Regions from separate parts of the Streptosporangium sp. NBC_01755 genome, predicted to be linked through region 1. Evidence: riboswitches for the same ligand, from Rfam matches in the RefSeq annotation. Region 1 holds a riboswitch; each other region holds the start of a gene.
The links. Region 1 has a riboswitch for cobalamin ahead of OG884_RS30355 (CbtB domain-containing protein). Riboswitches for the same ligand answer to the same signal wherever they lie in the genome.
Positions count from the first base shown of each region.

Region 2: it holds a riboswitch for cobalamin, as region 1 does, so the genes downstream of both, metE (5-methyltetrahydropteroyltriglutamate--homocysteine S-methyltransferase) here and OG884_RS30355 (CbtB domain-containing protein) in region 1, are expected to answer to the same signal.
Region 3: it holds a riboswitch for cobalamin, as region 1 does, so the genes downstream of both, OG884_RS01595 (ribonucleoside-diphosphate reductase subunit alpha) here and OG884_RS30355 (CbtB domain-containing protein) in region 1, are expected to answer to the same signal.

Region 1 covers NZ_CP109131.1:6,393,803-6,397,070, reverse strand. Annotated here, with positions in the region: gene OG884_RS30365 (magnesium chelatase subunit D family protein) at 1-421, opposite strand, end outside; gene OG884_RS30360 (CbtA family protein) at 471-1,196, opposite strand; gene OG884_RS30355 (CbtB domain-containing protein) at 1,207-1,395, opposite strand; adenosylcobalamin (AdoCbl) riboswitch at 1,399-1,545, opposite strand; gene cobF (precorrin-6A synthase (deacetylating)) at 1,796-2,560, opposite strand; gene OG884_RS30345 (ATP-binding protein) at 2,745-3,268, opposite strand, start outside.
Region 2 covers NZ_CP109131.1:580,542-583,809, forward strand. Annotated here, with positions in the region: gene metE (5-methyltetrahydropteroyltriglutamate--homocysteine S-methyltransferase) at 1-1,735, opposite strand, end outside; cobalamin riboswitch at 1,874-2,132, opposite strand; gene OG884_RS02425 (nitroreductase family deazaflavin-dependent oxidoreductase) at 2,214-2,561, shown strand; gene OG884_RS02430 (EamA family transporter) at 2,734-3,268, opposite strand, start outside.
Region 3 covers NZ_CP109131.1:389,697-392,964, reverse strand. Annotated here, with positions in the region: gene glmS (glutamine--fructose-6-phosphate transaminase (isomerizing)) at 1-91, shown strand, start outside; gene OG884_RS01600 (tripartite tricarboxylate transporter substrate-binding protein) at 225-1,256, shown strand; cobalamin riboswitch at 1,261-1,462, shown strand; gene OG884_RS01595 (ribonucleoside-diphosphate reductase subunit alpha) at 1,579-3,268, shown strand, end outside.

The DNA of each region.
Region 1 (3,268 bases):
TGACCTCGTCGACGTAGAGGACACCCCGATGCGCGGCGGCGAGCAGGCCGGGTTCGAACGCTCTGACCCCCTCGGTGAGCGCGCGCTCGATGTCGAGCGCGCCGACCAGCCGGTCCTCCGACGCGCCGACGGGCAACTCCACCAGCGCGGCCGGACGCTCCTGCCCACTCTCGCCCGCGCCGTGCGGGCCGTCGGGGCAGGCCGGATCCGGCTCGGCCGGGTCGCAGGAGAAGCGGCAGCCGGCGATCACCTTGACCGCGGGGAGCTGTGCGGCGAGCGCGCGGACGATCGTGGACTTGGCGGTCCCCTTCTCCCCTCGGACCAGCACACCACCCACCCGTGGGGAGACCGCGTTGAGTGTCAGCGCGAGCTTGAGGTCGTCGAGACCGACGACGGCACTGAACGGATAGGCACCGATCACGAGGTTTCTTTCTGCGAGATCCTGTTGACGTACCCGACCCGCCGAACGTTCAGTTCGGGGCCACCGCGAGCGCGTCGCGGCGGACGGCGCGCTGGACGGCGACGCCGTACAGGACGCCGATGGCCGACCAGAGCACGAGTTGCGTGCCGAGGGAGGACACCCGGAAGTCCCACAGCAACTGGGCGGGGAAGCCGTCGGGCACCTCGTTGATCGTCGGCAGCACGAACAGGGTGACGATGACGGGGACCAGGAAGCCGGCCGCGCCGGCGAGCCAGGGCCGGGCCGGCAGCCTGCGGGCGCAGGCCACACCCAGCGCCACGGACAGCAGGCCGATGGCGACCAGGACCAGGTACAGCGTGGTCCGGCTGCCGATGGTGTCCGGATCACCGATGGCGGGCGGGTTGGCCGGGTACTTGACGAACGGCACCAGCACGATCGCGACGAACGCGGTGGCGGCCATCGTCGCGGCCAGCACCACGTCGGAACGGGGTCCGATCCGGCCGCGCAGCCCGGCGAAGACGAGGGAGAAGATGCCTCCCACGGACATGCCGTACAGGGCCAGGGCGAGGAAGAGCCCGGCCTGCTGGCCGGACCGGCTGACCAGCGCCTCCTCCCCGTGGGAGTGCCCGGCCGCGGTCTGGGCGTGCGCGGCGGCCTCTTCGAGCGCGATGGCCTGGTCGATGTTCGGCTCGCCGAGCAGGTAGGCGAACACGGCGGCGATCAGCCCGGCGACCAGCCCGACGAGCAGGCCGCGGAGCAGCAGGGTACGTATCACGACGCGCGGCCTAGTGGCAGGGAACGCCGAGCAGGTGGCGCCCGTCGTGCATGAGTTCGTGCAGATAGTCGCCCGCCTGCGACACCGCCCCCTGGTCGAAGGTGACCAGGTAGGCCACCAGCAGGAGCAGCGGAACCGCCACGAGCCAGCGAGCCAGGTGGGAGAGGGGAACGGGCTGTGAAACGGACAGCTCACGCATGAGTAGCCTCCTTGGGGATGACGCGTCCCGACAGATGAGGACGCGGCGGCCAAGTAACCTGGCTCCCGGAACTCGCGTTCCGGATACAGTGGCGCGACCGCACCGGCTTCTCACCGGACTTCCCTCGGACCACCGCGAAATCGTCCGAAATGTAACTCTTTTTGTAGTGGATAGTCAACATAAGGTGATTCATTGCGGCATGCCGGATCCGGTTCCGTCTGCCGATCCGGCCGTCACGACCCGCTCACCGGCCCGGGATGGACGAGGTTTCTGGAGGTGAGCCTCTTCTTCGCGAGCCATACGACCGTGACGGCGACGGCGGACCGAGAAAGCCGGTGCGATCGGCCTCCGGACACCGGCCGGACGCGCGGCGGCCTCCGGAGGCCGCCGCGGCAGGTGCTCAGCGGGACACCCTGCGGAGCAGGTAGGTGTCCATGATCCAGCCCTTGCGCGCCCGCGCCTCGGCACGCAGCTCGCGGATGCGGTCGGCGACCTCGGACACCGGTCCGGCGACCAGGATCTCGTCCGGGGTGCCGATGTAGGCGCCCCAGTAGATGTCGAAGTCGTCGCCCAGATCGGCGCCCAGATCGGCGAAGGCACAGTGGGCGTCCAGCATGACGACGACGTCGTCGGCCGAGGGCCCCTCCTCGGCGAGACGCCGGCCGGTGGTGATGTGCACCGGCCGGGCGACCCGGGTCAGGCTGACGCGATGCCGGGCGGTGAGTGCGGACACGCTGCTGACACCGGGAATCACCTCGTGCTCGAACCGGACCGAGCCCCGCTGGTGGATCTCCTCGACGATGGCCAGGGTGCTGTCGTACAGGCCAGGATCCCCCCACACCAGGAAGGCACCCGTCTGCCCCTCGTCGAGCTCGTCACGGATGAACCGCTCGCAGATGTCGGCGCGGCGCGAGCGCCAGTCCTCGACCGCGGGGGCGTAGGCGGGGGTGGTCCGGTCACGCTCGGGGTCACCGGCCTCGACGATCCGGTACGGCGGGCGGGCGTGCGCGTCGACGAGGTCGTGCCGCAACTGGACGAGGTCATGCTTGGCCTCACCCTTGTCCAGGACGAAGAACACGTCGGTACGGGCGATGGCCTTGACCGCCTGGAGGGTGAGATGGTCGGGATCACCGGCGCCGATGCCGATGATGAGGATTCGCTTCACTTGCCAGAGTCTGCCCGTACCGCTTCGAGACTCGCCACAGGGGGCCGCCCCGGCGGATGTCCACCCCATCCACCCGCACGGCCGCCGCGTCCATGTGCTGTCCCGCAACGGCGCCTCAGCCACCGGAGAGCTGCGGATGAACACCTTCGACGCCGGTCACGCCTCCGGGAACAACCCCGCATGATCAGCCGTCGCCGCCCAGGCCGGGCGAGGGCGTGGCGAGCTGGAACCAGACGCTCGTGCTTCCGGGGGATCGGTGGAAGCCCCAGCGTGCCGCCAGTGTGTCGACCAGGGCGAGCCCTCTGCCACTCGGGGCCTCCTCCTCCGCCTGCCTCGGGTAGGGGATCCTGGACGAACCGCAGTCCCGGACCGCGACCAGCACGCCGCCGGTCGCGAACGCCAGCGAGACGAGGAACTCCCGCTGGACGGCATGCCGGATCACGTTCCCGGCAAGCTCGCTGGTGAGCAGGACGGCGTCGTCCCTACGGGGGTGCTCTTCCCCCAGCAGGTCGGCGACGAAGGTGCGTGCGGGTCTGACCTGCGAGGCCGTGGCCGCGAACCGGCGGGAAAAGCTCGGGGAGGCGGACAGCACGTCCAGCGCGAACAGCTGCCAGTCCAAACCCGAGAACCTCCGATCAGCGCCGTTGAACCGTCTACCCCGGAACAATCCGGAGATCCCGCCGACGATCAGAGCACGCGAACGCTTCA
Region 2 (3,268 bases), 2.3 Mb from region 1:
CGAAGGACCAGGCCAGCATGGTGACCGGCCCGGTGAGCATGCCCTTGACGGGACGCGCCGTCTGGGATTGGGCGTAGCGGGTCCAGCGCAGCGTCATGGGCTCGGTGCGGGAGACGTCTCCGGCGAGGATCGGCGGCCGCACGTAGCGGGTGCCGTAGGACTGCACCCAGCCGTGCTGCGTGGCCAGATATCCGTTGAGCTGCTCGGCGAAGTACTGGACCATGTCGTTGCGTTCGGGCTCGCCGTGTACCAGGACGTCGATGCCCGCCGCCTCCTGAAAGACCAGAACCGAGCGGATCTCGGAGGCGATCCGCTCGTCGTAGGCGGCGGCGTCGATGCGTCCGGCGCGTAGGTCGGCGCGGGCCGCCCGCAACTCGGTGGTCTGCGGGAAGGAGCCGATGGTGGTCGTCGGCAGCAACGGCAGGCCAAGGCGGGCACGCTGCGCGACGGCCCGCTCGGGATAGGGCTGGGAGCGGCGTGCGTCGGCCGGGGTGACCGCCGCGCTACGGGCCCGTACGGCGGAGTCGTGGGTGAGCGCCGAGGCCGCCCGCGAGGCGAGATCGGCCCGGTTGGCGGCCAGTTGCCCGGCGATGGCGCCGGTGCCCTCGCTCAGTGCCCTGGCCAGGGTGACGATCTCGGCCGTCTTCTGCCGGGCGAAGGCAAGCCAGCGGCCGACCTGCGGATCCACCCCGTGCTCGAGCGCGACATCCAGCGGGACGTGCAGCAGCGAGCAGGAGGCCGCCACGTCCACCCGGTCGGTCAGGCCGAGCAGGGTGGCCAGGGTGGACAGTGACCTTTCCAGGTCGTTGATCCACACGTTGCGGCCGTCCACGACGCCCGCGATCAGACGCTTGCCGACAACCCCGCCCACCCTGGCCAGGTCGTTCAGGTTCGCCGCGGCCGGGCCGGTGAAGTCCAGGCCCAGTCCCTCGATCGGCGCCTCGGCCAGAACCGGCAGCGCCTCTCCCAGCCGGTCGAAGTAACTGGCGACCAGGATCTTCGGCCGGTAGGTCAGGGAGCCGAGCTCCCGGTAGGCGCGGGCCGCGGCGTCCAGCACGGCCTGGTCGCGGTCCTGTACCAGGGCGGGCTCGTCCAGCTGCACCCACTCGGCGCCCGCCGCGCGCAGGGCGGTGAGCACCTGCACGTAGACCGGCAGCAGCCGGTCCAGCAGGGTGGTCGGGTCGAAGCCGGGGTCCATGCCGGGCGCGGGCTTGGCCAGCAGCAGGTACGTCACCGGGCCGACCAGCACCGGACGCGGGCTGTGCCCCTGTGCGAGAGCCTCACGCAGCTCGCCGACCTGCTTGGCCGGATCGGCGGTGAAGACGGTGTCCGCCCCCAGTTCCGGCACCAGGTAGTGGTAATTGGTGTCGAACCACTTGGTCATCTCCAGCGGAGCGACGGCCTGGGTGCCGCGCGCCATGGCGAAGTAGCCGTCCAGGGCGTCTGCTTCGACGGCGGCCCGGTGACGTTCAGGGATGGCGCCGACCATGACGGTGGTGTCCAGCACGTGGTCGTACAGTGAGAAGTCGCCGGTGGGGACCTCCCGCACGCCGGCACCGGCCAGGTGCCGCCAGTTGTCGCGGCGCAGCCGGGCCGCGGTGTCATGCAGCTCATCGGCGGTGACGCGGCCCGCCCAGTAGCCCTCGATCGCCTTCTTCAGCTCGCGGTCCGGCCCCTGGCGTGGATAGCCGTGGACGGTGGCGAGTGATGCGGGGGTGGCGGAAGTCTCAGCCACGAAACTCTCCTTCGCGAGTCATGGAGAACCCCGGTGCTCTCATGGGCGCGAAGGAACGGCTGACCGGCGAGCACCCTGATCTGGTGCCCGCTCGCAGCGCCGACCCGCCCTCGAGGTCACCGAAGTCACCGCGTGCGTGGTCGCACGCGGGCAGTGGCAGGTCTTCGGACTCGCGGGCACGCCCGGGATTTCGCCCGGGCATCTACTGGCCGTCGCTTCCCCGGTCCGGTACTCGGACCCAGTGCGTTTGACGGCGGTCGTTCCCACTCACCGCTGCGGGGCAGTCCCGGAATTGGCGAGCTCGCGAGCCAAACAGGCGAGCGCCGGCCGCACCGGGTTCCCTCTTACGACGCGCCTGCCTGGAGGGCAGGGCGAACCGACTGCGGGTCCAGCCTAGACGCATTCGGTTCCCCCAGGTGACAGGGGAGCGATCGGCCCCGCCAAGACCCCGATGCCGATGCCGAAGTGGTGGGGGCACGTGAACAAGCGGGTGTTCAACCCTCGCGCGATCGCGAGCGGGACATGGCCGGTGCTGACTCACGTCGGTCGCACCTCTGGCACGACGTACCGCACGCCGCTCGATACGCACCCCGTCGACGGCGGCTACCTGTTCGTTCTGGTGTATGGATCGCGCTCGGACTGGGTGCAGAACATCTTGGCGGCCGACGGGGCGCGGCTCCGGGTCGACGGGAGGGAGGTGGAACTCGCCGCCCCACGCCTCGTCGGGAAAGACGAGGCGTTCCAGGCTCTCTCCGATGAGGTGCCACGCCCACCGAGGCTGCTCCGCATCACCGAGTTCCTCCGCATGGACCTGGCCGCAGGCTGACGATATTCCAGGTGCCATCGGCCTGGCTCGATATCGGAGTGCGGGGGCCGATCCTGATCGCCTAGCGTGACCGGGATGAGAGACCGACCGGGTGCCGTCGGATCCGCGCTCAGGAGGGCGCCGACCGAGCGCCGTCGGAGTCGGAGTCGAAGTCCGTGGCCACACGGCACTGTCAGCGGCTGATTCGTTCTCGACGCCGGGCAGGCCCTGCCGGCCTTGCCCGGCGTCGTTGCCGCCTGATCGCGACGAGGCGGGCCGCGACGGGCTGCCCGAGGAGGATGCCGAGGAGTGCCAGCATCAGCCCGCAGAACTGTTGCGCGGTGAGCGCCTCTCCGGCGATCGTCGTACCGATCAGCACCCCGGTCACCGGGCTCAGCAACCCGACGAGTCCCACCGTTCCCGCCGACAGGTGCCGTAGTCCGGCGAACCAGGCGGCGAAGGCGAGAGCCGTCGCGACGACGCTGACATAACCGAACCCGAGGATCGCAGGTCCGTCCAGGCTCGGCGGCGGGCCCTCCACCGCGACGGCGAAGGGCAGCAGGACGACTCCCCCGGCGATGAGCTGCCACGAGGTCGACGACAGCACGTCGACATCCTCGTTCCATCTCTTGGCCAGCACGTAGCCGACCGACGACATCACCATGGCCGCGACGGACGCGAGCACGCCGAGGGCGTCGACGGCGGCCGCGCCGGTGAACAGCATGAGG
Region 3 (3,268 bases), 2.1 Mb from region 1:
GCTTCAGCTCTTCGCCTACCACGCCGCCGTGGCGCTGGAGCGGGACGTCGACAAGCCTCGCAACCTGGCCAAGAGCGTCACGGTGGAGTGAGACGGCTACCGGTGCGACCGCCGACGATGGTCGCCCCGTCAAGGGATGGGCTGCGGTCACCTCCCCGACCTGTAGCGGAAAGTGATTGAGGGGTAACCTATGGTATAGGAGGTTCTTGGGGGAAGGGGCGCTTATGCGCCGTAGGAGGTTTTTCGCGCTGGTGGCGGGAGCCATGGTCGTCGCGAGCTGCGGCAGAGTCGGCGACTCCGCCGACTCCGCCGACTCCGCCGTGGGCCGCCTGATCATCCTCGAGCCCACCGCCGACGGCCACGGCTGGGGCGGGATGGCGGGCAGGCTCGCCTCCGTCCTGGTCCTGGCGGGGCTGGCGCGCTCCGCCATGGTCGTCGAGCGGCCGGGAGCGCTGGGTTCCGTCCCCCGTGACGCGTTCGGCGCCGTCCGCGGCTCGTTCGTGCGCGAGGGCAGGCTGCTCGTCACCGCGATGCCGATGGTGACGGCCGCGGAGATCGCCAACACCGCCGCCGTGGTGGACGCCACCACCCCCCTCGCCCGCCTGGTCGGGGACTGGACGGTCCTGGTCGTCCCCGCCGACTCCCGCCTGCACACCTTCGAGGACTTCGCCGCGGAGCTGCGCCGCGACCCGGCGGCGCTGACGGTCGGCGGACGGCTGGAGGGCGGCTCCGACCACGTGCTCTACGGCATGATCGGCAAGTGCCTCGGGGTGGACGCCCGGTTGCTGGAGTACGCCGGCTTCCTTGCCGCCGAGGATGCCGCCGAGGCGCTTCAGATCGGACGGGTGGCGGCCCTGCTGGGGTCGGCCCGCGCCCTGCGACCCGAGATCGCAGCCGGCCGCCTGCGTCCCCTGGTGGTCTCCTCGGGCGGCCGGCTCGACGGGATCGACGCGCCGACGCTCCTGGAGGTCGACGTCCGGCTGGAGTACAGCGACTGGTGCGGTCTGCTGGGGCCCAAGGGCATGAGCCCGGCGGACCGGGACGCCGCGATCGCCCTGTGTGACAGGATCGACGCCGCGCCGCGCTGGCGCGCCCTGTGCGCGGCCAATGAGTGGAGCCGGGTCTACCTCAGCGGCGACGACTTCCGTCAGTGGCTCCTCACCGAGACGGCCCGCACCCGCGGGGTACTCCACGAGCTCGGGTTGCTGAAGTCCTCCGACACAACTTGTTGGGGTAGTTGCGTCAGACGCCCCTAGATGTAGGATCCTGCTCGTTGCTGGTTCGCCCCGGAAGGGGCGAGGCAAGAGGGAACCCGGTGAGATTCCGGGACTGCCCCGCAGCGGTGAACGGGAACGAAAGCCGTCATGTGAGCACTGGGTGAACCATGCCCGGGAAGCGACGGCCGGTAGGCACGCGCAGGGCGCCCGTGAGTCCGAAGACCTGCCGGTGACGTGATTGTCCAGGGCCTCGTGGGAGGGCCCGCGGAACGAGGCGGTCCGGCGTGCCCGGGATCGCTCGCGGACGCGTGCCCATCCGGCGGAGCCGTACGGGGAAGTCCGAGCGAGCGAGGGGCACCAGGTGACAGAGACCTTGGCAGGGACCGCGGTGGAGAACGCGGCAGGGGTCGTGGCGGAGAACGCCGGGGACGACCGGGGCAGCGGGAACGCGACGGTCGATCGCAGGCAGGCCATCGACGAGGCCGCCGCCAGGGTGATCACCGACCCGGAGAACTCCAGGGTCGCCGCCGCGCTGCTGGCCGAGCTGATCGCCGACGAGGCAGCCGAGCACGGCGTCCGCGACTTCTCCGAGTCCGTCGCCGCGACGCACCGGGCGGGGCTGATCGCCGACGGGCTCGCGGAGTTCGTGGCCGCACACGCCGAAGTCCTGGACGCGCTCATCGAGCCGGACGCCGACACCAGGTTCGAGTACTTCGGGCTGCGTACCGTCTACGATCGCTACCTGCTGCGTCACCCGAGCACCCGCAAGGTCCTGGAGCGCCCGCAGCACTTCTTCCTCCGGGTGGCCTGCGGCCTGTCCGAGACCGTCGAGGAGGCAGCCGAGCTGTACGCGCTCATGGCCACCATGTCCTACCTGCCCAGCTCGCCCACGCTGTTCAACTCCGGCTCGCGCAGGCCCCAGCTCTCCTCGTGCTTCCTGCTCGACTCGCCCCGCGACGAGCTGGAGGCCATCTACGAGCGCTACGGGCAGGTCGCGCGGCTGTCGAAGTACGCGGGGGGCATCGGGATCGCCTGGAGCCGGATCCGCTCGCGGGGCTCGCTGATCCGCGGCACCAACGGTCACTCCAACGGCATCGTGCCCTGGCTGCGCACCCTGGACGCGAGCGTCGCCGCGGTCAACCAGGGCGGCCGCCGCAAGGGCGCGGCCTGCGTCTACCTGGAGCCCTGGCACGCCGACATCGAGGAGTTCCTCGAACTGCGCGACAACACCGGCGAGGAGGCCCGCCGCACGCACAACCTGAACCTGGCCAACTGGATCCCCGACGAGTTCATGCGCCGGGTCGAGGCCGACGGCGTGTGGTCGCTGTTCGACCCCAAGGAGGTCCCGCACCTCACCGACCTGTACGGTGCCGCGTTCGACGACGCCTACCGGACCGCGGAAGCCGAGGGCCGGTTCGCCGCGCAGCTGCCCGCCCGCACCCTGTACGGCCGGATGATGCGCACGCTCGCCCAGACCGGCAACGGCTGGATGACCTTCAAGGACGCGGCCAACCGGACCTCCAACCAGACGGCCAGGCCGGAGAACGTCATCCACCTGTCGAACCTCTGTACCGAGATCCTTGAGGTCACCGGCGACGCCGAGACCGCGGTCTGCAACCTCGGCTCGATCAACCTGGCCGCCCACCTGTCTCCGGCCCCCGGAGACGGGGTCGACTGGGTACGGCTGCGCGCGACGGTCCGCACCGCCGTGCGGTTCCTCGACCGCACCATCGACCTGGGCTTCTACCCGACCCCCGAGGCCAGGAGCGCCAACCAGAGGTGGCGCCCGATCGGGCTCGGCGTGATGGGCCTGGCCGACGTGCTGTTCACGCTGCGGCTGCCGTTCGACTCGCCGCGGGCACTGGAGCTGTCCACCCGGATCTCCGAGGAGATCGCGCTGGCCGCCTACCGGACCTCCTCGGACCTGGCCGTGGAGCGTGGCCGCCACCCCTCCTACCAGGAGACCAGGGCCGCCACCGGGGTGCTCCACCCCGACCACTACCGGGCCGCGACGTCCGAGGAGTGGACGGAGATCAGGGAGCGGATCGCCA